Regions from separate parts of the Aneurinibacillus sp. UBA3580 genome, predicted to be linked through region 1. Evidence: riboswitches for the same ligand, from Rfam matches in the RefSeq annotation. Region 1 holds a riboswitch; each other region holds the start of a gene.
What was found. Region 1 has a riboswitch for cyclic di-AMP ahead of B2899_RS15910 (APC family permease). Riboswitches for the same ligand answer to the same signal wherever they lie in the genome.
Positions count from the first base shown of each region.

Region 2: another riboswitch for cyclic di-AMP. It lies ahead of B2899_RS12200 (C40 family peptidase); the one in region 1 lies ahead of B2899_RS15910 (APC family permease).
Region 3: another riboswitch for cyclic di-AMP. It lies ahead of B2899_RS01105 (hypothetical protein); the one in region 1 lies ahead of B2899_RS15910 (APC family permease).

Region 1 is NZ_DFMZ01000114.1:12,783-20,592, reverse strand. Features, by position in the region: gene B2899_RS15940 (sigma-54 interaction domain-containing protein) at 1-456, shown strand, start outside; gene B2899_RS15935 (hypothetical protein) at 458-715, shown strand; gene B2899_RS15930 (hypothetical protein) at 737-862, shown strand; gene B2899_RS15925 (hypothetical protein) at 933-1,595, shown strand; gene B2899_RS15920 (hypothetical protein) at 1,652-2,203, opposite strand; gene B2899_RS15915 (hypothetical protein) at 2,223-2,426, opposite strand; cyclic di-AMP (ydaO/yuaA leader) riboswitch at 2,810-2,964, shown strand; gene B2899_RS15910 (APC family permease) at 3,204-5,021, shown strand; gene B2899_RS15905 (methyl-accepting chemotaxis protein) at 5,587-7,272, opposite strand; gene B2899_RS15900 (hypothetical protein) at 7,746-7,810, shown strand, end outside.
Region 2 is NZ_DFMZ01000081.1:1,860-9,669, reverse strand. Features, by position in the region: gene nhaC (Na+/H+ antiporter NhaC) at 1-809, opposite strand, end outside; gene B2899_RS12205 (hypothetical protein) at 988-1,644, shown strand; gene B2899_RS12200 (C40 family peptidase) at 1,730-2,260, opposite strand; cyclic di-AMP (ydaO/yuaA leader) riboswitch at 2,267-2,409, opposite strand; gene B2899_RS12195 (YheC/YheD family protein) at 2,567-3,658, opposite strand; gene B2899_RS12190 (YheC/YheD family protein) at 3,783-5,075, opposite strand; gene B2899_RS12185 (YheC/YheD family protein) at 5,072-6,172, opposite strand; gene B2899_RS12180 (YheC/YheD family protein) at 6,172-7,605, opposite strand; gene B2899_RS12175 (metal-dependent hydrolase) at 7,765-7,810, shown strand, end outside.
Region 3 is NZ_DFMZ01000006.1:4,121-11,930, reverse strand. Features, by position in the region: gene B2899_RS01115 (DUF1444 family protein) at 1-570, opposite strand, end outside; gene B2899_RS01110 (hypothetical protein) at 581-1,792, opposite strand; cyclic di-AMP (ydaO/yuaA leader) riboswitch at 1,963-2,091, shown strand; gene B2899_RS01105 (hypothetical protein) at 2,094-2,447, shown strand; gene yhfH (protein YhfH) at 2,697-2,837, shown strand; T-box leader at 2,942-3,160, shown strand; gene trpS (tryptophan--tRNA ligase) at 3,204-4,187, shown strand; gene B2899_RS01090 (enoyl-CoA hydratase-related protein) at 4,442-5,239, opposite strand; gene B2899_RS01085 (DUF533 domain-containing protein) at 5,329-5,790, opposite strand; gene B2899_RS01080 (YvrJ family protein) at 5,957-6,103, opposite strand; gene B2899_RS01075 (DUF2922 domain-containing protein) at 6,114-6,329, opposite strand; gene B2899_RS01070 (DUF1659 domain-containing protein) at 6,365-6,589, opposite strand; gene B2899_RS01065 (PilZ domain-containing protein) at 6,777-7,232, shown strand; gene B2899_RS01060 (phosphatase PAP2 family protein) at 7,350-7,810, opposite strand, start outside.

The sequences.
Region 1 (7,810 bases):
TATTACCGGCTGAATGTCATTCCGATTACGATTCCGCCGCTCAGGGAACGACAGGAAGACATCGTACCGCTTGCCATCCGTTTTCTCGAAGAGTTTAAAGAGACGTATGGCATCGAGAAGAAACTCAGCTATACGGCCGCGGAAGAGCTGCGGCGTGCGCAATGGCCGGGCAACATTCGGGAGCTGCGCAACTTCCTGGAGCGGATTGTGGTAACGGCGGATGAAGACGTCATTACAGCGGAACATATCACGCGTGCGCTCTACGATGACGAAGAAGCACCGCCGCCTGAGCCGGAAGAAGGAATGACGCTGAAAGACCAGCTTGAACGCTATGAAGGTCAGATTATACGCCGGGCGTATGAAGAGTGCGGAAGCACGTACAAGCTGGCGGAGATGCTCGGCATAAGCCAGTCCAGCGCAATGCGCAAAGTCAATAAATATGTAAAGGAACTGTGAGATGCTGATCACGATATACGGGACGCAAGCCACAGAGACAATGGATTTCCACCTGGACCGCCCGCATACCGTTGGCGCCATTCTCGAGATTCTGTTGACCATTCATCCCTGGTTTTGTCAGGCGCTGCCGCCTGAGCGGGACAGGTCCACACTGGAGACAGTTTTATCCATCCGAACTCCCGCCAATCGCTCACTTACTCTTGACGATACTGTCACAAATGACACGGAGCTTGAAATTCACTTTCATGATATGATATAAGCAGATCATAAGAGGAAGTGAATGGATGTGTTCGAGTTTTTCTATCGCAGACGCAACAACCAGCCTATGTATTATTTCATGATCGGAGCGCTGGTTACAGGTATTGTAATGATGGGTTTAGGGTTCTGGTATATGGTAAGATTGTAGAAATCCCCTGTTGCATGTGAAACAGGGGTATTTCTCTGTGTGGAATTTATACAATAATGAGGGATGAGAAATGAATATTATTCTCTGGGGTTTTGCAACCGTTTTATCCGGCTATTTCGCCTATAGTATTCTGCGTCAATGGCTCGCCAAACGAAAACCCAGCCATCTGGCATGGTTTATCGGCTTCTTCTTTTATTTCTTTAGCGCGTTGGGCAGTACACTGTCATACCTTATCGGCTGGGAATCTACAATGTACCGTATCTGGTATGTAGCGGCAGCGTCTCTTGTGGCATTTCTCGGCGCAGGCCAGCTGTATTTTACGGTAAAGCCAAAGTTGGCGCATACTTTTCTTCTGCTGATGGGCGTGCTTACTATCAGTATGTTTGTCAAAGTGTTTAATTCTTCTCTTCACCTTGAGCAGTTGGCACTGCACGGCGAAGAGATTGGCGGAACCGCGCTGCCGCGCGAAGTGCGTCTGTATTCGCCACTGCTGACCATTCCGGGTAGTTTTGCACTTATCATCGGTTCTTTTTATACATTTTTCCGCCGTCATTCCAAGGCCGGTCTCTGGATCGGCGTCGGCTCGCTGATCATCGCCATGGGTGGCACATTGACCCGATTCGGCTTGACAGACATCCTGCCGATTGCCAACAGCATCGGCATTACACTGATTTTCTATGGTTATTCACTCGCAGCTAAACCAAAGACAGCACTGCTGCAGCAGCAAGCATAGTAACACTCCCCATCAAAAAAAGTCCTTCACCGCATTCTGCGCATGAAGGGCTTTCGTTATCTGCTCAATTCGTCGTTCGCCAATCGGCGCAGCGAAAGAACGGTATGCTCTACAATATTGAACAGGTCGTCGATATTATCTTCGTTGATTTTCCGGCCAAAATCAAGCGTCACCGTATTACGGTACACGATAGGGCTTCCTTCGGAAAAAGCTTGATAAACAAAGGATAACTCCTGGGTAATGCGTGGACGGTAGGACCAGATTGTATCAAGGATTTCTTTTATTTCTACGCAGCGGGCCATGTCATCCATGTTCATAGCGAACACGACGCGAAGCGTACAGCCGAATTTTCTCTCCACCGTCTCCGGAATTTCAAGAATTTCACCCGCCAGATCGGCCGTACCGGCTGAAAGCACAAGCCGGGTGGTAATCGCTGCTCCTTCCTCCTGTCTGCGGTCCCGAAACCCGATTGCGTATTCACGGGACATTGCCGCTAACTCTACGCGATCGCTGCGCGATGTAACCAGGATGTCTCCGGCAAAATCCAAATCATATACCGCGCTTTCCAGCGCTACTTTAATGTTTTCGAAGATAGTCGGATCGAACACAAAAGTCTCTCCTATCGGCTTACTTCTGCTTGCTCAGCTTTTTCATCCTGCGCCGTTCTTCGTCCTCTAACGCATTTTTGGCGGCGATAGCATCATAATCAACTTTCAGGTTACCGCGCGCCGTTTGCACGATGGCCGTAATAATTCCGCCGAAGAAGACGATCAGAATAATGACACCGGTAATGAATAACATAATCATTCCGGGACTAGAAAACATAACCAAAAGTAACCTCTCCTTTTCTAAGATTCATTTTTATTATTATAACCTATTTTCTATCTTACTTAGAGTGTTTTTCACTCCCAAGCAAAAACCCGGCACTCAGCCGGGTCGCTTTTTTTAACTTACTCTCATTTCTTTACTCTGTTCTCATAAGACCAGTGACCAATTTATGAAGTGTTTCGAAATAATGTTTTTGGGAAAATATATAAAAGGCAGATTAAAAACGAGAAAAGTAAGAAAGAAACTAGTTAACAAGAGATAAATGAAGAAAAGTAAGACATACTATACATTTTTATATGTTAAGATTATTTTTTGATTGTAATGGTTCTTTACAACTGCATTTCTTGAGGAGTAATATTAATTTCATCAAATTAACAACCCAACAAATTCCGAAATCGCTGAGTCCCTTTCATAAGGGAACGGGGGAACCAATCGTGGTTTATCAAAGAAGCCGCATGGGGTGAATCTCGAATGATCGAGTAGGGTGACTCTTACATCCGAATCCGTCAGCTAACCTCGTAAGCGTATCAAGAGAGGCAACCCATATCGTGTGTATGACATAGTTTATTTGACTATGCCCAAAAGCCGCGAGAGAGTTCCTTCTCGTTAGGCTTTTTTTGTTGCCTTTTTTTGATGTATCTAAAGTAAAAACAGAAAACGAAGTAAAGAGAAGGAGGGTTCACAAACATTGAAACCGCGATAAACACATTGTAAACTATGTGTTTTTTGAATTTTTTTCGTAAATCAGGGAAAACTACCTAAAATGTCCTGGAGGGAATTATGGTAACGAGATTAAAACGATTTTTAATCGGGAGACCGATGAAATCAGATGAGCTCGGAGAAGAAAAATTAAATAAATTAAAAGCACTCGCTGTACTTTCTTCGGATGCTTTATCTTCTGTGGCATACGGAACAGAACAAATTCTTCTCGTATTAATCGCCATGGGTACAGTAGCATTATGGTATTCCATCCCTATTTCATTTGGTGTTCTTGCTCTTTTAACGATCCTCATTTTGTCTTATCGCCAAACGATCTATACGTATACAACAGGCGGTGGGGCGTATATTGTGGCAAAAGACAATTTAGGAACCTACACAGGGCTGGTTGCTGGGGGTTCTTTGCTGGTGGATTATATCTTAACCGTGGCGGTAAGCACCTCAGCTTCTACTGATGCTATTACATCAGCTTTTCCAGTTCTGCATGAGCATCGTGTCATGATTGCGCTCTTGATGATTTTAACGTTAACGATTTTAAATTTACGTGGAATTACAGAATCTGCAACGATTTTAATGTATCCCGTTTATCTGTTTGTTGTCGCTATTCTTCTCCTGATTATCGGCGGTGCGTATCAATGGGTGACAGGCAATGTCCATGCTCAGACTCCCACTTATGGAGCTGCCGTTCCAGGCATTACGTTATTCCTATTATTAAGAGCATTTAGTTCAGGTTGTTCAGCATTGACAGGGGTAGAAGCGGTATCCAATGCGATTCCTAATTTTAAAGAACCAGCTCCCAGAAATGCTGCAATGACGCTTATTATGATGGGAATTATCCTTGGCGTCATGTTCATGGGCATTAGCCTTCTAGCGTATGCATATGGCATCGCTCCTGCCGCAGAAGAAACGGTCGTATCTCAAATTGCATCAGCCGTATTTGGACGGGGAATTATGTATTACTTTATTCAGGCTGTAACAGCACTCATTTTGTTTTTGGCTGCCAATACTGCTTTTGCTGCCTTCCCTTTGCTTGCGTTTATGTTAGCGAAAGATCGTTTCTTACCCAATATGTTTATGGTTCGAGGAGACCGGCTTGGGTTTTCAAATGGCATCATTTTCTTGGGTATTCTTTCAGCACTCTTGGTTATTGCTTTTGGAGGGGAAACTGAAAATCTAATCCCATTATATGCTCTTGGTGTATTTATCCCTTTTACGTTGTCACAAGCAGGAATGATGAAGCGGTGGATTACGAAAAAACCACCAGGATGGTTTCCCCCTTTTCTTATTAATACTCTCGGAATGCTGACGACCCTTACCATTTGCCTTATTTTCTTGATTACAAAATTCTCACATGTATGGACGATTTTCTTGTTCTTACCCGCTGTTATTTTTATATTCCTGAAAATTAACCAGCATTATCGGGATTTGGCTGACGAACTGCGTCTTGACATCGCAACAGACAAGCCTCGACCAAAAGGGAGTGTTATTGTTATTCCTGTTGCTGGTATTACACAGGTTGTTCGAAATACCATTAGCTATGCTCAATCACTGTCAGATGATATCATAGCCGTTTATGTTGGTTTTGATGAAGAGTCCATTAAAAAAATGGAGAAAAAATGGGAAGAGTGGAATCCAGGTGTACGCCTGATTGTTCTGCGTTCTCATTACCGTAGTATTGTAAGACCTTTATTTAAGTTTATTGACACGGTGGAGTGGAAAAAGGCAGAGACGGACCACGTGACAGTTATGATCCCACAGTTTATTACAAAGCGTTGGTGGCATAATTTGCTGCACAACCAAACAAGCCTATTGTTACGTGCCTATTTATTTGCACGACAAGATGTAAAAATTGCTACGGTACCCTATCGTTTAAAAAAATAAAATTGAACACCTTAAAAATTTCATCTTAACCAAAAAACTGTCCTACTAATTACAGGGCAGTTTTTCTTTATTTAAAGTGTCACGTTCTATAATAAATTTATAATCTCAATAAAAAGGTCAGTTTTCTTATTTAGCTAATGGGAATCAATAGCTAAATAAAACAATAATACTTACGAAAAGAGCTTAGAAATAAAATGGCCCGGCATACGCCGGGTTACTTCCTATCTGGTTTCCAATTGAAATGATAATCTGGCTCCGGTTCTTTCACCAGGAGCTTTCTTTCTTCCACTCGAACATTTAGCAGGCCGCTATGTATGTGTATGCTTCTCACCAGATCGTCCGGAAGTATGATTCTGCCGTTCCCATCGACTTTAGATATGTACACTTTCTTTTCTCTGTGCATCTCTTTCACCTTCCTTTTTATTCCATGTTATAACATAAGGAATATAAAGGAAAATGTTTTTGTACATTAATGCGCATCCGATAATATTCCTTATGCAAAAAAGCAGTTCCTTTAGAAGACTTAGAACTGCTTTTTTAGTGTAGCTATATTTACTGTAGGGGATTAAACCTTAAACTTGGTCACTTCATTTTGTAATTCCTGGGCAAGCTTACTTAGAGAATCTGCAGAAGCTGTAATTTCCTCCATCGATGCCAGCTGTTCTTCAGAGGCTGCAGCGACTGCCTGTGTGTTCATTGATATATCTGTCGAAATACGTGTAATCTGGTCTATAGAGGCTGTCAACTGTTCTGTACTTGCGGATATTTCTTCTGTTGCTGCTGATACTTCTTGTACCTGATTAGTAACCTGCTGAATGGAATCCAAAATGTGATGGAAAGCCTCTCCTGCCTGATGTACGATTGCAGATCCAGACTTGACTTCTTCTGTTCCTTTTTCCATTACACTTACAGCATGTCTCGTGTTTTCTTGTATGTTCTGAATTAAGACTGCAATTTGTTCGGAAGATTGTTTGGATTGTTCTGCAAGCTTTCTTACTTCATCTGCAACAACAGCAAATCCTTTTCCGTTTTCACCTGCCCGTGCAGCTTCAATTGCAGCATTAAGCGCCAGGAGATTTGTTTGATTTGCAATGTCACTAATAACCTCAATAATTTTTCCAATCTGCTTTGAGTTTTCTCCTAAATCTTTAATTACAGCGGCAGCTTCCTGCACGGAAAGATTTATGCTTTCCATTTGTCGTATCGTTTTAACTATAACCTCATTTCCTTGTTCGGCCTCATGCAGCACCTCTGTGGATGATTCTAAAACTGTGGAAGCTGATTCAGCAATACGTTGCAATCCAGCTGCACTTTCTTCCATCGCCTTTCTATTCTCTTCCATACTTTTCATCTGGGCATCTGTGGCGCCAGAAATTTCTTGAATAGACGTAGCTACTTGATTGGCTGCCTCAGCAGACTGTTCAGAACCTGCATACAATTCCTCGGAAGAAGCAGCTACCTGTTCGGAACTTATACTCACTTTACGAATTAACTCCCGCAAATTTTGCTTCATGTGATTAAACGAACGTGCCATTTCCCCAATTTCGTCTCTGTTTTTTATATGAATATCAGAGATGGAAAGATCGCCTTCTGCAATTTGTTTCGCTGCTTCTGCTACTGCTATAACGGGTTTAGATATAATGCGGCTGATATAAAAAGCAATAAGCATTCCGATTACTAACGTAACAATCGAAATCATTAATACAACGCTTTTAACATTTGAGACTTTAGCAGACGTTTCCTGGCTCCCTTTATGCAATGAATCCTGCTGGTATTTTTCTAGCTGTTGCGCTTTTTCAGCGAATTTTACTCCTATAGGCGTTCCCTTTTCCTTCATAAGCGCAATGTAGCCTTCTACATTACCTTGTTTTTTGTACGCAGCCATTTGCTTAGCTACTTCTTCGTACTCAATATGAAGTTGATTTAACTGTTGCAAAAGAGTTTGAGCTTCTTTCGACTTTGTAATCTGCTGCATTTGGTTTAATAATTCCAAGAATTTACTTTTGCTTTCCTCATAACTTTTGAAATCCGAATCATCACCCGAAACTAAATATCCCCGAACCGCTTTAGCTTCTTGTGCTGACAAATACTTCAACTCTTTAGTAATATTAAGTTTTTTGACTCGGTCATCAATTAAGTCAGAGTATGTATTGTTTACGGACGAAATTTGGTAACTGCCAATTGCCGCTATCATCGCTAAAAGCAAAAGAACAGCAAAAAAACCAGAAAACAATTTCTTGCTTATGCTCATTTCTTCCTCTCCTCCATGCATGAATATGTATCCATTTTACACTCTTCCAATAAATAAGAGTACCTATTTAAGTAGTCATAAATACCTTGTTTAATGAATTTAAGAAGTCCGGAATCATTGTCCGGGCACATTCTATATCCAAAACGTTACTTTTGGTTATGCCAGGACTTGAGAACATCACTCCCACTTCCAGCAGCTTTTCTTCTCTAAAAAGCAAATTCGCACTCGCCTTATTTCTTTTCGTACCATCACAATTTTTATACTATTTTTAAAACCTTTTTTATCTTTTCACGTATAAGAATTGTAATGAAGAATACTTATAGCATAAGAAGTTTTAAAATACAACAATAGGCACTCATGGCCTCTTCCCTGCTCATTCTCTGGATGAGCGCCATTGCATCCGCATTCTCCGCACTGATTTCTACGGTGTATATTTATTTACGCTATCTCATATAAAAAAGGAGGACACTTATATGGTTACCTACCGCTATAAAACCGACCTTTTGATCATCGAGGAAAAAGCCAACAACAACGACAA
Region 2 (7,810 bases), on a different contig from region 1:
CCGGAGAGAATACCTGCCATCAGTGTCGGAATGGCCGGAACACGGCGTATCGCAAGCAAAAAAACCAGGATAGGCGGAATTAAAGCCAGCGGATGGATTGCCGTGTGCTCTATCAGCGCTTTGCGCAAGCTTTCTACCTGTGCCGCCGAATCGGGTGCCGCGCTTCCGACGCCGAGATACAGGAAAAGCACAAATGAGATCAGGAGCGCAGGGACGGTAGTCCAGAGCATATGACGAATATGCGTAAACAAATCAACGCGGGCCATTGTTGGGGCGAGATTTGTTGTATCGGATAACGGTGACATTTTATCGCCGAAGAATGCTCCAGAGACGACTGCACCCGCTGTCAGGGCCGGGTTGATTCCCATGGCTTCTCCCATGCCCATGAGTGCGACGCCGATGGTAGCTGCTGTGGTGAGCGAGCTGCCGATACAGGTTCCGACAACGACGGAGAGTAAGAGCGCTGCGGCAAGAAAATAATTTGCGGACAGGAGATGAAAGCCATATACCATCATTGTCGGCACGGTACCGCTGGCCATCCAGACCCCGATGAGTGCACCGATAAGCAGAAAGATAAAAATCGGTACTAAACCGGGACGCACGCCTTCTATAATTCCCTGCTCGATTGTTGTCCAGGGGATTTTCTTGAAGAAGGCGACAAGAATTAACAGAAACAGACACAAAAGGATAGGAACGTGCGGTGGAGCTTTCAGCCCGATCATGATTGAGCCGATGATGCCAAGCAATAGCACGGTTAGCAGCACCGCCTGGCCTTTTGTAAAATGATGAGTAGTCGTTTCTTCCCGCACGGTAGATTCCCCCCCTTATATAATTTATTACTTAAACGCTTGTTTGCTTTTAAGTGATAAAGTGACTTTTTAAGAATACAAGATTAATAGTTTGTTTGTAAAGTATTATTTTCAAAGAGTAGGGAAAAGGATACGATATAATTAAAGAAAGAAAAAACGAAAAAATGAGGATAAGAAGATGAAATATGGAACAATAAAATGGGACGCTAAAAGCAATCAGTTGCTGTCGACGGTATGCCGGAACTGTCCGGACCCGCACTTTCAGCGGCGATCGGAGGAGTTGCCGCATATTGGATGCTGTGCGTATGAACCGGTGTTTACTTTATTTGAGATATATAAAATGATAGCAGCGGGTGAGACGGACTTTTTCATGGAACAGCTGTACCGTAACCCGCGCAATACCATATATGAATACGAAATTGTAGCGGGAGCATTCATTCATCCGCTGTTCTATAGCCGAGGGCCAGGAGAGTCAGAATCTCCGGCGGAACGGTACGAGCGGCTGCGACAGTCACCGCATACGGCTTATCAGGCGGTGGATGAACGATTGGCGTATGCGGTGTGCCAATTTTTTGTCGACGGCAAGGGATGCGGTCTGAATCCGCATTTCAAAACGAGCATTTGCCGCTCGTTCATTTGTGACGCAGTTGAAGAAAGGTTATCAGAAGAAGAACGCAAACAGCTGTCCGCAAGGCAGCGGATGATCCGGGACGAGGCCGAACCGTTTCACCGCAAATACAGGGCGATATTTCAAGAGAAAGGCTGGACACTGGGGGATAATATTGAAGAAATTATGGTTTACTTGCAAGAGTTGAATCAACAGAAGGCGGAGTGAAATTTCCACTCCGCCTTTGTTTGGATCGAATACAATTTCCCTCTTGCGTTTATACTTAGGAGAGAAACGGGGATTGAATCAAATATTACTTGATTACACGTCTGGCCGTTACATAATATTTTTGGTGCCAGGAACTGTTCAGGTTGCTGATGGTCACATCGTATTTCGTGTTTGCCATGTGCAGCACTTTGCCGTTGCCGATGTACATGCTTACGTGGGTAATGTCCCATTTGTTTTTCTTTGTGCTATAGAAAATTAAGTCGCCTTTTTGCAGCTTGCTCTTCGGTACATAGCTACCCAGTTTTACCTGACGATCATCGTCGCGTGTATGAATGTCAATACCATTTTTCTTGAAAATATAGTATATAAATTGTGAGCAATCCATGTATTTTCCGGGAACATAATTGTGGCTGTACTGCGCCTTGCCGCCCATCAGGCTTTTGCCGGTACGGATGATATTGTCAATGACACGGTTTTCATTTGCCACATTTACCGTTGTGCCGAATTTTGCGGATACCATAGCTGCTTCAGCTTGTCCCGGACCAGCCGCCAGGCCGCCGAGCAGCATACTGCCTGCTAATAATCCTGTAGTAAGAGCTTTGAAACCTTTTTTCATGTAACTTCTCCCTCTCTCTTTAGCCGACGAGGTTAGCTGACGGGTTCGGTCGAAAGGCGCCCGACCGCGCATAAAAGCGCGATTTCACCCCATTTGCTTGGTTCCCCCGTTCCAGATTCTGTATTATCTGGATTAGGCGTTTGTTGTTGTTATTTTTTATTCTCTATAAACGGTAACGTAAATGAGAGAGAAGGGCATTAGCAGATAGATGGCATCATTTCCTTTATTTTCATTTCTAGGTGGAATGACACATAGCCCCTGTTCGCCAAAAAAGCGAACAGGGGCTATGTGTCTGTGATTATGGATTTAGAAATTTGTTGTAAGAAGCCGGTGAGCAGCGACACGAATAGGCATTTCGATCGATGTTTGATAAACATCAAGTTGACCGGCCAGGCGAAACAGTTCCCGGTTTGGCTTGGTATTGACCTCGATAATCCAGACTCGGCCTTTTGTATCAATGCCAATATCAATGCCAAATTCTATGAAATTGCCGAACTTTGATTCGATATGCCGGGGCAGAAGAAGACTGACCCGCCTAATCTCGTCCAGAATGCGCGAAACTTCCTTTACAGAAAAGCGATAACCGAGCAATTCTTCAAGTCCGATAGCACGCCCGCCACTTTGCAGGTTAGAGGTAACGAATTGCTGAGGGGATTGTTTGCCCACCATGCCCGTTATCATCCATTCATCCTGCTCATTTTTTTGAACGAGCACCCGGCTATCGCATATGCTGTTGGGCAGCAAGGAGAGTGCAAGACCCTGCTGCAGAATGAATGTGCGTCCTTGCCGCTGGCACCACGTTAGTAAAAACCGCTCGGTAGCAGGGCACGTTCGCATGATATTACGGATAATGTTATTCTGTCGATCGCGGCCGACCATCTCAAATATATTTCCATTATGACGAATGCGCAGGATGCCTTTGCCTCCTGAACCGTTTACCGGCTTTACGTAGAGAATAGGGTGCTTTCGAATCATGCGCTGCAGTGCACCACGCTGCATTAATACGGTGTCCGGCAGGTAGGGGGCAATGTGTTGGTCCTGGCTTAGAAATCGGTGAGCGTTCCATTTATGAGCAAAACGGTTGTTTAAATAGGTTAGACGGCTTGCGCTGCGATATGCCGCATATTTTTTGAATACCTCAGGCAACATATTGCTGAAACGGTCGTATACGATATGCGGCAGGTGCGTTTTTTTTCTTCTCCATACTTTGGTTTTTATATCATACACGAAGCCGTATACAATTCCCTTGTTTTCATCGATGTCAGCGGGGGAGTAGACGATGAGTCCACAGTTATGCGTTTCAGCGGTGAGAGCAAGGCGCGTGAGGTATGTTTTACCTGCTATGAAATTCCCGTTACGATATGTCAACACTCCGACAAGTGGACGCTGTATGTTCATATTATCTCACTCTTTTCTTTAGTCTCCTCCTCCAACCCGGAACATAGATTTTCCGGGAGCATCTCGTATACAGGCAAACGTAAGGGAGAAACTTTATGAATGGGAATGTCGGGTCTCTCCCGTATCAATAAAAGTTTGCCTGATGCTGGGCGTATTCTACGATGCGCCGCAATGATAATTTACGAATATGCGGTTCGTCAAACTTGCCCGGTTTAGCGTTTGCTTCGATAAACCAGATGCGTGTGGTTTTATCGATGCCAATGTCCATCGATACTTCACCGAGTGCAGGCCATTCTTTTTCAAGCGAGCGAGCGATGCGCAGCGCCATATGATGAATCGATATGAGTATGTTTTCCGGTGAATAGTGCGGAAATGCGGCTGTAAGGACTTCTTCAGGCGATTGTACCGATCCGCCGCGCGGTACATGGGTTGTAATTTTGCCGGATCCCGCCAACCGGATCCCCATACCGGTTACATCCCATTCGCCGCGGCCGTTTTTTTGCGCCAGCAGACGGACATCGAACAGTTTGTTGTTGAATGTGGCCAGGTCGATACCCTGCTGTATAATGTATGGCTGTTTGATTCGGGATGAGAGATACATCCAGACTTCTTCCTTTGTAGAAAATGGTTTGCTTACCGTTTTTTTTCGTTCCTGGTATTGTATCAGATAGCCGCCTGTAGGCTTTCGCTGTACGCGGTAAATGCCTTGACCTGCCATACCGTTTACCGGTTTGACATATACGAACGGATAAGAAGACAGCATCTCATAAAGTATATTTTTCGAAGAAAGCGGTACGGTACACGGCAAATAGGGCAGGACGCCCGAGTCGCGCTGTAGAGCGGCATATAGCTGCTGTTTATTGAAGAAATGAGGATTGTATAGTGTGAGGTTGCGCATGTTCGAAAGTTGTGCCAGCGCAATCTTTACATGCTTTTGCTCTTCCGATGCACGGTTAGGGATGCGGTTATAGAGAACGTGCGGCAGCGGCAGCCTTTCTTTTATCCATTTCTTTCCATGTCGATGGTACAGATAGCCCTGTACGGTACGCGTTTTCCAGTTGATATTTTCTATCGGGACGACGTATACGAGTGCGCCTATCCTCCGGCCTGCTTCGATAATATCAATAAAGTTGCTTTGAACTCCGCGAAACAGTCCGCCTCCTGCCACAGTAAGAATGCCGACGAGAGGTCCTATCGTAAAATGGTTCTGGTGAGAACGAATGCGTACTTTTGCTTTGATGGAATACAGATTGGGCCGTTTGCGTGTTACAAGCATCGTTTTTTCCCAGGAACCGAACCGCAGGCGAACTTTCTTTCGGGAAAGAAGTGGATGCGGCGTTTTGCTCGCGGAGAGGTGAAGGCGCCATGTTCGGTGTAAGGGGTGAATGGACACCCATCCTGTCGCGAGCGTACTCATGAAGTCACCGACTTTGAGCGATTTTGCCAGAGATAATACGCGTAGCGCAGCGGATTAAGTCGTACATCCCGAAAATGTTTCCCTTCTTCAATCTGACGGAAGGAAGCGCGCCCGGGTTTGGAGTTTACTTCAATCAACCATACCTGACCCCAGCGGTCGACTCCAATATCGATACCCAATTCGACCAGGCGCCCATGCCTTCCTTCGAGGAACGGAGGCAGTTCTTTGACGATAAAATCAATTTCCTGATTAATCTTTACCATTTGCTCTTCGCTAAAGTATTTACGAAGGAAAGATTCATACGAGTACGCCTTGCCTCCCCCGCATAAGTTAGACGTGAGGCCATTTTTAACACCGGCGCGTACGGCGCGGCCTGTTTCTCCCCATTCGCCTTTGCCGGTTTTCTGCACAAGTACGCGGATGTCGAATGGAATACCGTCTGGAGTCGAGAGTTGAAGATACGGTTGGGCGATCATTTTCACCTTGAATTGATTGCGTAGCCATAATAGCAGTGCTGTCCGGCTGGGAAACGTGCGGTGAAAAATTTTATTTTTAAAGTTCCGACCATCGACACGGTGGACATTGTTTTTAGATATAACTCTCATTACACCGATACCGAGCGAGTTGCGCATTGGTTTTACGACAACCGCTTCATAATTGTTGAGCAGATCTTTAATTACCTGCATGGATGTAATGAGTTCAGTGGCGGGCATGTGGGCGGCGATGCCGGGATGCTGGATAAGATGGTTGTGGTTCTTAAGCTTGTCGCCCAGCACATGTCCAAGAAACGTAATGGAAGGATTTGCTTTCAATCCTTTGATTTGCGCTTCGTATTTTTTACGGTTGGACAGACGGTCGTAGATTAGTGTCGGGAAAGGCAAGCGAATTTTTACCCATTTTTTCTGAGGGGTATATCGGTATGCCATGACCGTTTTTGTCGTGAAATTGATGTTTGTAGGTAAAATGACGTATACCGGCAGCCCGATTTTTCTTCCTGCCTGGGTCAAGAATGCAAAGAACGTTTTGTCGGGAAAAGGTTGATATTTAGTACTTGGGGTGGCTAGAATGCCCAAATAACCCGAAGGGTTTTTTTTCATTATGATGACCTCCTTCTTGGACGTCGCTTGGCTTGCGGCGTTTTTTTGGGAGCGGACGGAATAAAGCCGCTCCGGTAAAAACAGTAGTCAACCAGTCGAATGACAGAAGGTCGCGACCCTTTGCCGGCATTCGCCAGGGCATTGTTTGTTTTGGAAGGCTTGGAGTTGATTTCAAGCAGCCATACTTTGCCGCTTTTCTCAACACCTAAATCGATGCCGAGTTCCGCATAATGGCCTTCCACACATTTCTCGAATAGTCGGGCGATGAGTAGTGCATGCTTCCGGATGGAAGCGGCAACCATATTGCGTGTCATCGGAGGAAACCCGGCCGCCGTCAGCGCCCCGCCCAGCGGAAGCATGGTCCCGCCGCGCGCCACGTTGGAGACGATACTTTTGCTTGTGGGTGCGCTTCGTCCCACCACGGATGTGATGCTCCACTCGCCGTATCGGTTTTTTTGCACAAGCGCGCGAAAATCCACAATACCTCCCCGCATTTTGATAAGATGTAATCCCTGCTGCATTAAATATTGCTGCTTACCTATGCGAGAGCGCAGCATCTGGTGCAGCGTCCCCAGTGTACGGTATCGCCGTATGACCGTTCCGTTCAATGAAGCATATTGGCATACATAACCGCCATTGGTGCGGGCGAGACGGATGATGCCACGCCCGAGGCTGCCGCTGGACGGCTTCAGGTAGATGTACGGGTGTTTCTGCAGCATAGCTGAAAGTGATGCAACTCCTGTGTACAGCTCGGTATACGGAGAGAAGGAGGCGTTTTCCGGCAGACGGGACATCCGCTCGTAAATGTGCCATTTATCGAGGAATTGTTCGTTAAAGAATAGTACGCCTTTATTTTTCAATATGGCGATTTTCTCCTTTGTCTCTTCTTTTTCTTCAATCCGGCGCGATCCGATGCGATTATAAACACACTTCGGCAGCGGAAATCTTCGTTTAATCCAATGATTGTTGTGATACGTCCACCCATCCGCCGTATTGTTTTCCTGCGAGATTTGATCTAATGTGAAAATAAAACCGAGTCCTCCCCGCAGGCGACAGGTCTGCGATACCTCACGACAGAAATCGGTAATTCCCCCGAACATTCCTTCTTCTGTAGGCGCCATCCGGTAGATTAGCACGCCGACAAGCGGTCCGACGATAAGCTCTCGGGTTTCCGCATGAAAATAAAAGCCGTATGCCATCTCTTCTTCGAGCAGATGAAGTCTTCGTGCGAGAGATTCCCGGATTCGTACAGGAGCAGCGGTGGTGACCGTTTCAAAAGCAACCTTTACTGTTTGTAATCCGTACGTCAGGTTAAGCGAATTTTTGCCGGAAATCCCATGTTTTTTGACAAAGGAGGTCGGGAGCTGTAAATCGATCGCGGTGGGAAGAGACTGATCGGGTATAGGTTGAATCCGCGTATAATGCTGCGGCATGGATCGCTCCCCCTTTCTTACATGCGTGTATCATCCCTTTATCTTATGAGCGAATGAACAGGAGCGTGAGTATTCCATCCATTTGTTTACTGTAGAAGAGGCTGGTACAATAAAAGGAGGAACTTTAGTGAAGCAAAGAAAAGAATGGAGGGTGAAAGTATGAAAATTACATATCATGGACATTCTTGTATACAGGTTTCACATC
Region 3 (7,810 bases), on a different contig from region 1:
ATCTGCTGCAAAGAAATAGAACACATTATCCCCCACCTGATCCTGCTTTGGTACACTGTCAAGCCGGATTAGATTGGTGACAGCAGTGTTATGCAGCTCGTCTTCCTTCATGCCTGCTTCCGCAAGCATCTCCCGCGTCACCAGCGTATAGCTCATCTGCAAATCGAGCGCGTACAATATCGCCGTTTCCGCCGTATGCTCACGCCATACAATATTCTTCTTTTCCTCTCCCCCAAGAAAAGACGGATGACGAAGCACCGGGTACAGGCGTGCCTCACTGCCACGTAGTGTATGCTTCTGCGTCGCTTCGCGGGCGGTCAGGACCACCTTTTTCACAAAGTCCTGTATCCACTGCTCCTTCTCCGACTCATGCCGCTCTACTTTAGCAAACAGAGGCGCAAGTTTTACATTCAGGCCTCCGTCCCGCTTCTTGGGGTGAAACAGCGTAACAGAGGCTCGCTGGTCGTCTCCGCTCTCTATCCGCCAATCGTCCGGAAGTGAGTTCCGCAGTGATTCTATAACCTTTTGATACGTCTCTTTTTGTAATTCGTCTCTTTTATTTTCTTCCATTGTATCTCCTTTACGTCTGAAAAAGCTTCTGTTCGAATTCTTGAATAACCTGGCTGGCATCTTCCCCTGTCCAATCCGCGAGCCGGGCAAGGGCGGTCTGGATAAATTCGATGAATTCATCCAGCTCTTCGGCGTCATATACCACTTCGTCGCCCTCCATACGGGATGTCACCACCATCGATGTAACAAACCGTGTCATCGGAACGTATTCATCATTGAGAAAATAAAACACATACGGGTACTGCTCCACCAGGCGGCTGGCCCATGCGTTAACCCCCTCATCCCCCATGACATCCTCAAGCTCACCGGAAAAACCGTAAAACGAAAACACCAGACCGCCTCTCTTCTCGCGGATGCGCTTTGGATCTGACAGGATATCATCAAAAAAAGCAGCCAGTTTTGTAATATCTTCCTTCTCCACTTCTTCGCGCGACACTTGAAGCGGCGTAATATGGGCAAACTCGTCCTCTTCCGCTTCAGGCCGGGCTTCAGGTTCCGCATTATTGAGTTCTGCGCTGTCTAATCCGTATCCATGCTCAGCAGACGACAGCGTATCCTCATCCTCTAAACGCTGTGACATCGTGTCCAGCCACCGTTCAAAGCGGATAAAATCCTCTTTCTTCAGTTCCCAGCCAATCGCTTCGGCGAACATGCCCACAACCCGGCGTGCATCCCACCCGAGCGCCTCACACGTATCATAAATCATGACCAGACGGCTCTGCACGAATGTATGCTGTTTCTCCGGCTGCACAGGTAACACATACGTCCGGTAAATTCTGGCCGTTTCTTCATCTGTCCAATCAAAAAACGCAGTGGCATCATATGTCTCCCGCTCAGCGCCCTCGATATATTTTCCGATACGCTTGCCGAAGAATTCGTCAGTCTCCGCCGCCAGATCCGGCGAAAGGCGAAGCTGCAGGCGACCCTCACCGCGCAGCCCCCGTTCAATTTGCTCCAGAATTTCTTCGATAAGGCGAAAGATTTGTTTATAGCTATGGTGCTCAATTTTATCGCGCGTAATGACATACGTGTACGGTTCGGCACGTCGTTCTTCCAACACTTTCTCTTCCACGGCAACACCTGATACGGAATCCGCCCCTTTTGCCTCTTCCGCTTCCATTGTATCTTCCATTAGCTCCATCTCTGGCCGTTCTGTCGCCTCTTCACGCTCTTCCTCGTTTTTCCGTCCCGCAAACATTCTGCGCAGGAATTGTCTTACCATGATTTAACTCCTCCTGTTGCCTTTTCCTACGTATTCGACACTCTTTTTATGTTTTCCTACCCTATTGTAAGGGTAAAATGACAGCAGGAAAAGCATCCAAAGCACGTATCTGGCGTGCGCTAAAAATCTAATTGACAATCTGCTCTCTTGTGCCTTATGATGATTCAATCATGATTCAATCGCCGAATCCGTAAGGAGCGGGGGACCCACGTAGTAGGGGTGAATCACCTCTGGTGTAGGGCATTCAACCTTATGCCCGAACCCGTCAGCTAACCTCGTAGGCAAAATAAGGAGAGGAATTATGGTTAGCTTTTTCAGGAATGTGTTAAAAAAAGAAGCCAAGCCAAAAACATTAATTGAATTACAAACAGATGCAAAGAAGTGTTTAAGCGGCTTAACAGGCAAAAAAGTGACCGTAAAGGTAGAGACAAAGCAGGAGAAAAAAGAAATTAAAGGAATTCTCAAGAAAGTGTCTGCTGAAATTATGGGCACGCAGCATCAATGCCTGCATTTCTGTCTTGACATCAATACGCAGAGTATCGGGACGCTGGAAGTAAGCTCCGTTTACGAGGACGATGACCAGGTCATTGTGCTGTGTGAGCCAGACCACGCAAAGCCAGGACACTACAACAAAATCATTACAGTTACGAAATAAGAATATTGACACCCCGCCTCTCTAAAAGGTTGGGGTGTTTATTTTTTTGTGCCTTTGCGGCAATAAACAGGTAACGGTTTAGAGCCAAGGGGCGCTCTGTTTTCATGTAAAAATATAAAATTTTTAGTATTTCAAAGAAATTCGGAGAATAACGGAGTATTTGCGATGTAGCAACTACTTTATAATATAACAGTAATTTGTAACATAATATCTGTTATATTACAATGATAAAAAAAGGAGGCGTCAACGATGATTCCAGTATCTGAGTTCTATAACAACCTTCCAAAAAAAACATGTGCCCGCTGCGGTGTTGTATTATCTGAACAAGCCGAATCGTACAAGTCCGAGTGTGAAGATTGCCATAATAAAAACGATAACTATCCCGCTTAATTTACAATTCCAGGGGAATTTATGGAAAGCTTCATAAGCATGATGTGATGTAATCACTTGAAAACCATGGTCGTTTTGTATTATCATTATTTTCAATTCAAATAGTAAAAGCAATGATGAAGATAAGTAGGCGGAACGAGGCGTCGCAGAGAGCCGGGGGCGGTGGAAGCCCGGTACGTACTCCCCGCACGAATGGACTTCTGAGCTCCCTGTTGAACGCGAATGCCAGTAGACAGAGGCGGGTTCCCTCCGTTATGCGGGAAGAAAGCGAGCCGGCAAAATGCCGGTTAATTAGGGTGGCACCACGGTCCCTCGTCCCTTGCGGATGGGGGATTTTTTTATTTTACATAAGAGGAGTGGACAGGTATGAAACAAATTTTTTCCGGCGTACAGCCGAGCGGAAGCTTTACGCTGGGCAACTATATCGGAGCAATGAAACGCTTTGTTGATTTACAGGAGGAAGGCAATTGCATTTACTCTATCGTCAACCTTCACTCGCTGACCGTACCAAAGGAAGCGAGCGAACTGCGTGATTATACGATGCAGCTTGCCGCCATGTATTTGAGCATTGGTATCGACCCGAAAAAATCGATCCTGTTTATTCAGTCCCAGGTACCCGAGCATGCCGAACTCGGCTGGCTGATGCAGTGCACCGGCTATATCGGAGAGCTGGAGCGCATGACACAGTACAAGGACAAATCTGCGGGGAAAGCGGTTGTGACGGGAGGTCTGTTAACGTATCCGGCGCTTATGGCGGCGGACATCTTGCTCTATAATACGACACATGTGCCAGTCGGCGAAGACCAGAAACAGCATCTCGAATTTACGCGGGATATGGCGGAACGCTTTAACAAAAAGTACGGCGAAACTTTTGTTATTCCTGAGCCGATGATTCAAGAATTCGGCGGCCGGATCATGTCGCTTGACGATCCGACCAAAAAAATGAGCAAAAGTAATCCAAATGCAGGCAGCTACATCGCGCTGCTGGACGAGCCGAATGTCATCACAAAGAAGATTAAGCGTGCCGTTACTGATTCGGAAGGCACTGTACGTTACGACAAGGAAAACAAACCTGCCGTCAGCAATCTGCTGACTATTTATTCGGCCTGCACCGGCGAAACTATCGAGACGATCGTACAGCGTTATGAAGGCCGCGGCTACGGCGATTTCAAAAAGGATCTCGCTGAAGTAGTAGTCGACACTCTCACGCCAATTCAGGAAAAATACAAACAGTGGATCGACAGCCCGGAATTAATTACCATCCTGAAAGACGGCGCGGAACGTGCCCGGACAATCGCTTCCGCTACCATGGATAAAGTCCGTAAAAACATGGGATTAGTCACGTTTTAAAAAGCACAACCACCATGCTTTTCAGCCGCAACCCCGACATGAAAATCGTGGGAAGGGCGGCTGACTTTTGGGGGACGAAAGGAAAGGAAAGGAAAGAGGGGAAAGAATGAGGAGAGGATTTCAATGTAGAAAAAGGTGAACGCCTTTTTCTACCCTGGCTCTCCTTTCCTCGTTCTCTCCTTCTTTCCTCACGATTTTCACAGAAAAAAGGCCTGCCTATATCGAACAATAAGCAGGCCTCTTATCTTATCCATTTATTCTCCCTTAAACTCCGGCTTACGCTTTTCGCTGAAGGCATTGAGCGCTTCGATGCGATCCTTTGTCGGGATGATGACTTCATACGCTTTCGTTTCGATTTTCAGGCCGGTCTTTAAATCAGCTTCCATGCCGTAGTTTATCGCATATTTCGCCTGCATGACAGCCAGCGGGCCGTTTTGCATAATCTCTTCCGCCAGTCCGCGGCATTTCGGAAGAAGGTCTTCACGCGTCGTCACGCCGTTTAAAATTCCCAATTTCTCCGCTGTAACAGCATCAATTCTGCGCCCAGTAAAAATAAGTTCCTTCGCTTTGCCTTTGCCAATTAAGCGCGGCAAACGCTGTGTGCCGCCAGCGCCCGGAATAATCGCCAGGCTTACTTCCGTCAGCCCCATTTTAGCCGAATCTACCGCGTAGCGGAAATCGCATGCCAAAGCCATCTCGAACCCACCGCCGAAGCAGAATCCGTTAATCGCGGCAATCGTCGGCTGCGGCAATTCTTCCACCATATCAAATACGGAACGAATCTTATGAATAAACTGGCGTACCTGCGCTTCGCTCATCGTTCGTCTTTCTTTCAAGTCTGCGCCCGTGCTAAAAGAACGATCACCCGCACCTGTAAAAATGACGGCACGAATTCCTTTATCAAAACGGATTTGGTCAAGAATGCCTTCTAACTGCGTCAGTACTTCGTAATCAAAGCAATTTAGCTCATCCGGACGATTCAGCGTCACATACGCCAGATGTCCTTCTTTCTCGAATAAAACTTTGGTCTTCGCCGCTACTTCGTTACCCATACATTCGCCTCCACTTTTTCTACAGTTTGCCACTCTCCCCTGCAGAATCAATTCGACAAATGTATGCGTTTTCCTCCTATTTAAATCACTCAGGAAGAGACTTTCTTGTTCTTGAGCGGTTGCACGGTTCTCACGATGGTTTCCCAGCGTGCTAACCAATTGATGCCTTCCATTACCCATGTTTCAATCTCTTTTATCTTACTGTCAATAAGACCGAGCGCCCTCCCAATCAAATAAACCATCGTGACTTCTTCCTGTGCAATCTCTTTGTCCAGCGTAGCCAATTTAAACATTTTGCGGACAAGCATCATTTTTTCCGGCTCACTCAAGTACGGGCTTACCTCACGCGCCAGGTCTTCCGGATTTTTCGGGTTCTCTAAATCATCATGAAACACCTGACGTTCCCGCACGGTGAAAATATCAAGATTCACCTGACGGAAAATCCGTTCCATTTCCTCATCATCTAAGTATCCGTCCGCCTGAGCCACACAGATCAACAGTCGGATTTCGTATAGTTTCGGATGGCTTGCTGCATCCGTTCCTTCTTTCATTTAACCCGTGCTCCTTTCTTGAAAACGCTTTATTGTTATCATTATAACATTTTTATTTATGATAATTGTTATGAAAATCGTAACGTTTATACAAAATTTATACACGATCATATTCAGCCGTATGAGCAAAAAGCGGTCCCGCTCATAAATACAGGACCGCTTTTTTTCACTCCTTTACGGAATGGATGGTTTGCGCAAGCTGGGCAATGGATGTCGTAAGCTGTTCGAGCCTGGCTTCAATCCGTACAAGCAGGTACAGCGTAATCGCGACCGGAAATCCCACATTTGAAATGAAGGCCACCCATTCGTTCATGCGCTTCTTCCTATGCAAACGAAACCGGCAATACGGTATGGTCGATTACGCGTGCGGCCTTTTTTCCGACAATGTTTCCCGACATCGCGGAAAAAGCTTGCTTCGCTACGAGAAGCTCCATCGTATTCGCTACTTCAATCGGATCGACCGGAAGCTTCGGGTTCGGAACCGCTATTCGCACAGTGCCGCCACCGCTTGTCGCAAATGTCATCTCCAGGGTTTTCATATCTTCTCACCTCTTTTTCTTCTTTGGACTCGTCCCTATTCTTCCGTTAGTTCGCTTACGACAACTTGCTGCACGCCCGCAAACGGCAGCGTCTGCAAACCAGCCAGGGCATTTGCGATTTCATGAATATCGTCACCGCTGACCGATGGTGCCACATTTTTGTATATCTTTTTTGCCAGCTTCACATTTCCCTTCGCATCCACGCCGTCTTGAAACAAAAGAACCATCTGCACCTCTGTTGTTCTTCCTGTTACCGCCATGCCTGTCACCTCCTCCCTTTCGGCATCTTCTGCCTTTCTACTTCATAATTCAGGCACTTTAAGCAAAAAAGGGACAATAGGCGACATAAACTTAAGAAAAATATAATAATCCAAAAGAATCATGCCTCTTACATCTTAAGACGTATAAAATAAAAGAATGGAATTCCATAAAAAGGGAAGGGAACGTATGATAGATCAAAACAAGCGACAGCATTTTAGACAAACGTTTCAAAAACCGCTCTGTGCCAATATGACCATCGTCAGAATCAAGGATAACGAAATTGATACGAGAAGCACAAAAACATGCATTCTTGATATCGGTCCCGGAGGCTTGCGATTTATGACCAATCTGAAACTTCCGGTAAACCCATACGTTGTCCTGGAATTTCAAACCCGCATTCTGGATCGCACACTCAGCTTCCATGGATATATTGTCAGAAAAGTGGAGGGAACGAACGAATTTCATGAATACGGCGTGAAATTCGTACTCGATGAGACTGAACAAATGGAACTTGCTACACTCCTAAATGCGATGGCCATCCGCCTGCGCCGTCATTCACAGACTACATCATGCCAGTTCTGCACGAAAGACGATTACAGCCAATGCCTGAGAAGCATAGAGAGTCCCCCTCCGCTCCTCTGATCCCAAAAATAACTCCGAGGATCTTTTTTCCTCTTCCCTTTCCTTCTTCCTTCATGATTTTCACAAAAAAAGAGGGCTGCCGCCCCCTTTCGTTCACTTACCTTTATACTCACCTTATTAACGATTGATTCGCTGTATAGCTTCTCTTTCGGCTGTACGTACAGGAAGAGAACACGGCAGCACATGACGCGCTTCCCGTTCGGCATCTCTAGCCGCAAGCTGTGCGATGATCATGGGGGCACATGCATTCGCCAGACGGTAAAGCGCCCAGCCAAGCATAAGCCCGCCGGCTACATCCAATACCCAGTGAATGCGCAAATATAGCGTGGTGAAAATGATCAGCACGCTGTATATTCCCCAAAATACCGCAAACCGCTTATTTTCTCTCATGGCCAATAGCATGCAGGCAAACGCCACCGATGTATGAAGACTCGGAAAACAATTCTTGACCGAGTACGGCACATGTCCCCAATTATACCCAATGGTTGACCACACTTCATGTACGTTAAAAAACAAATAAAACGGAAGCGCGACAATGGCATGCACCAGCCAGTTGACAAACAGGAGGCGAACGAGCG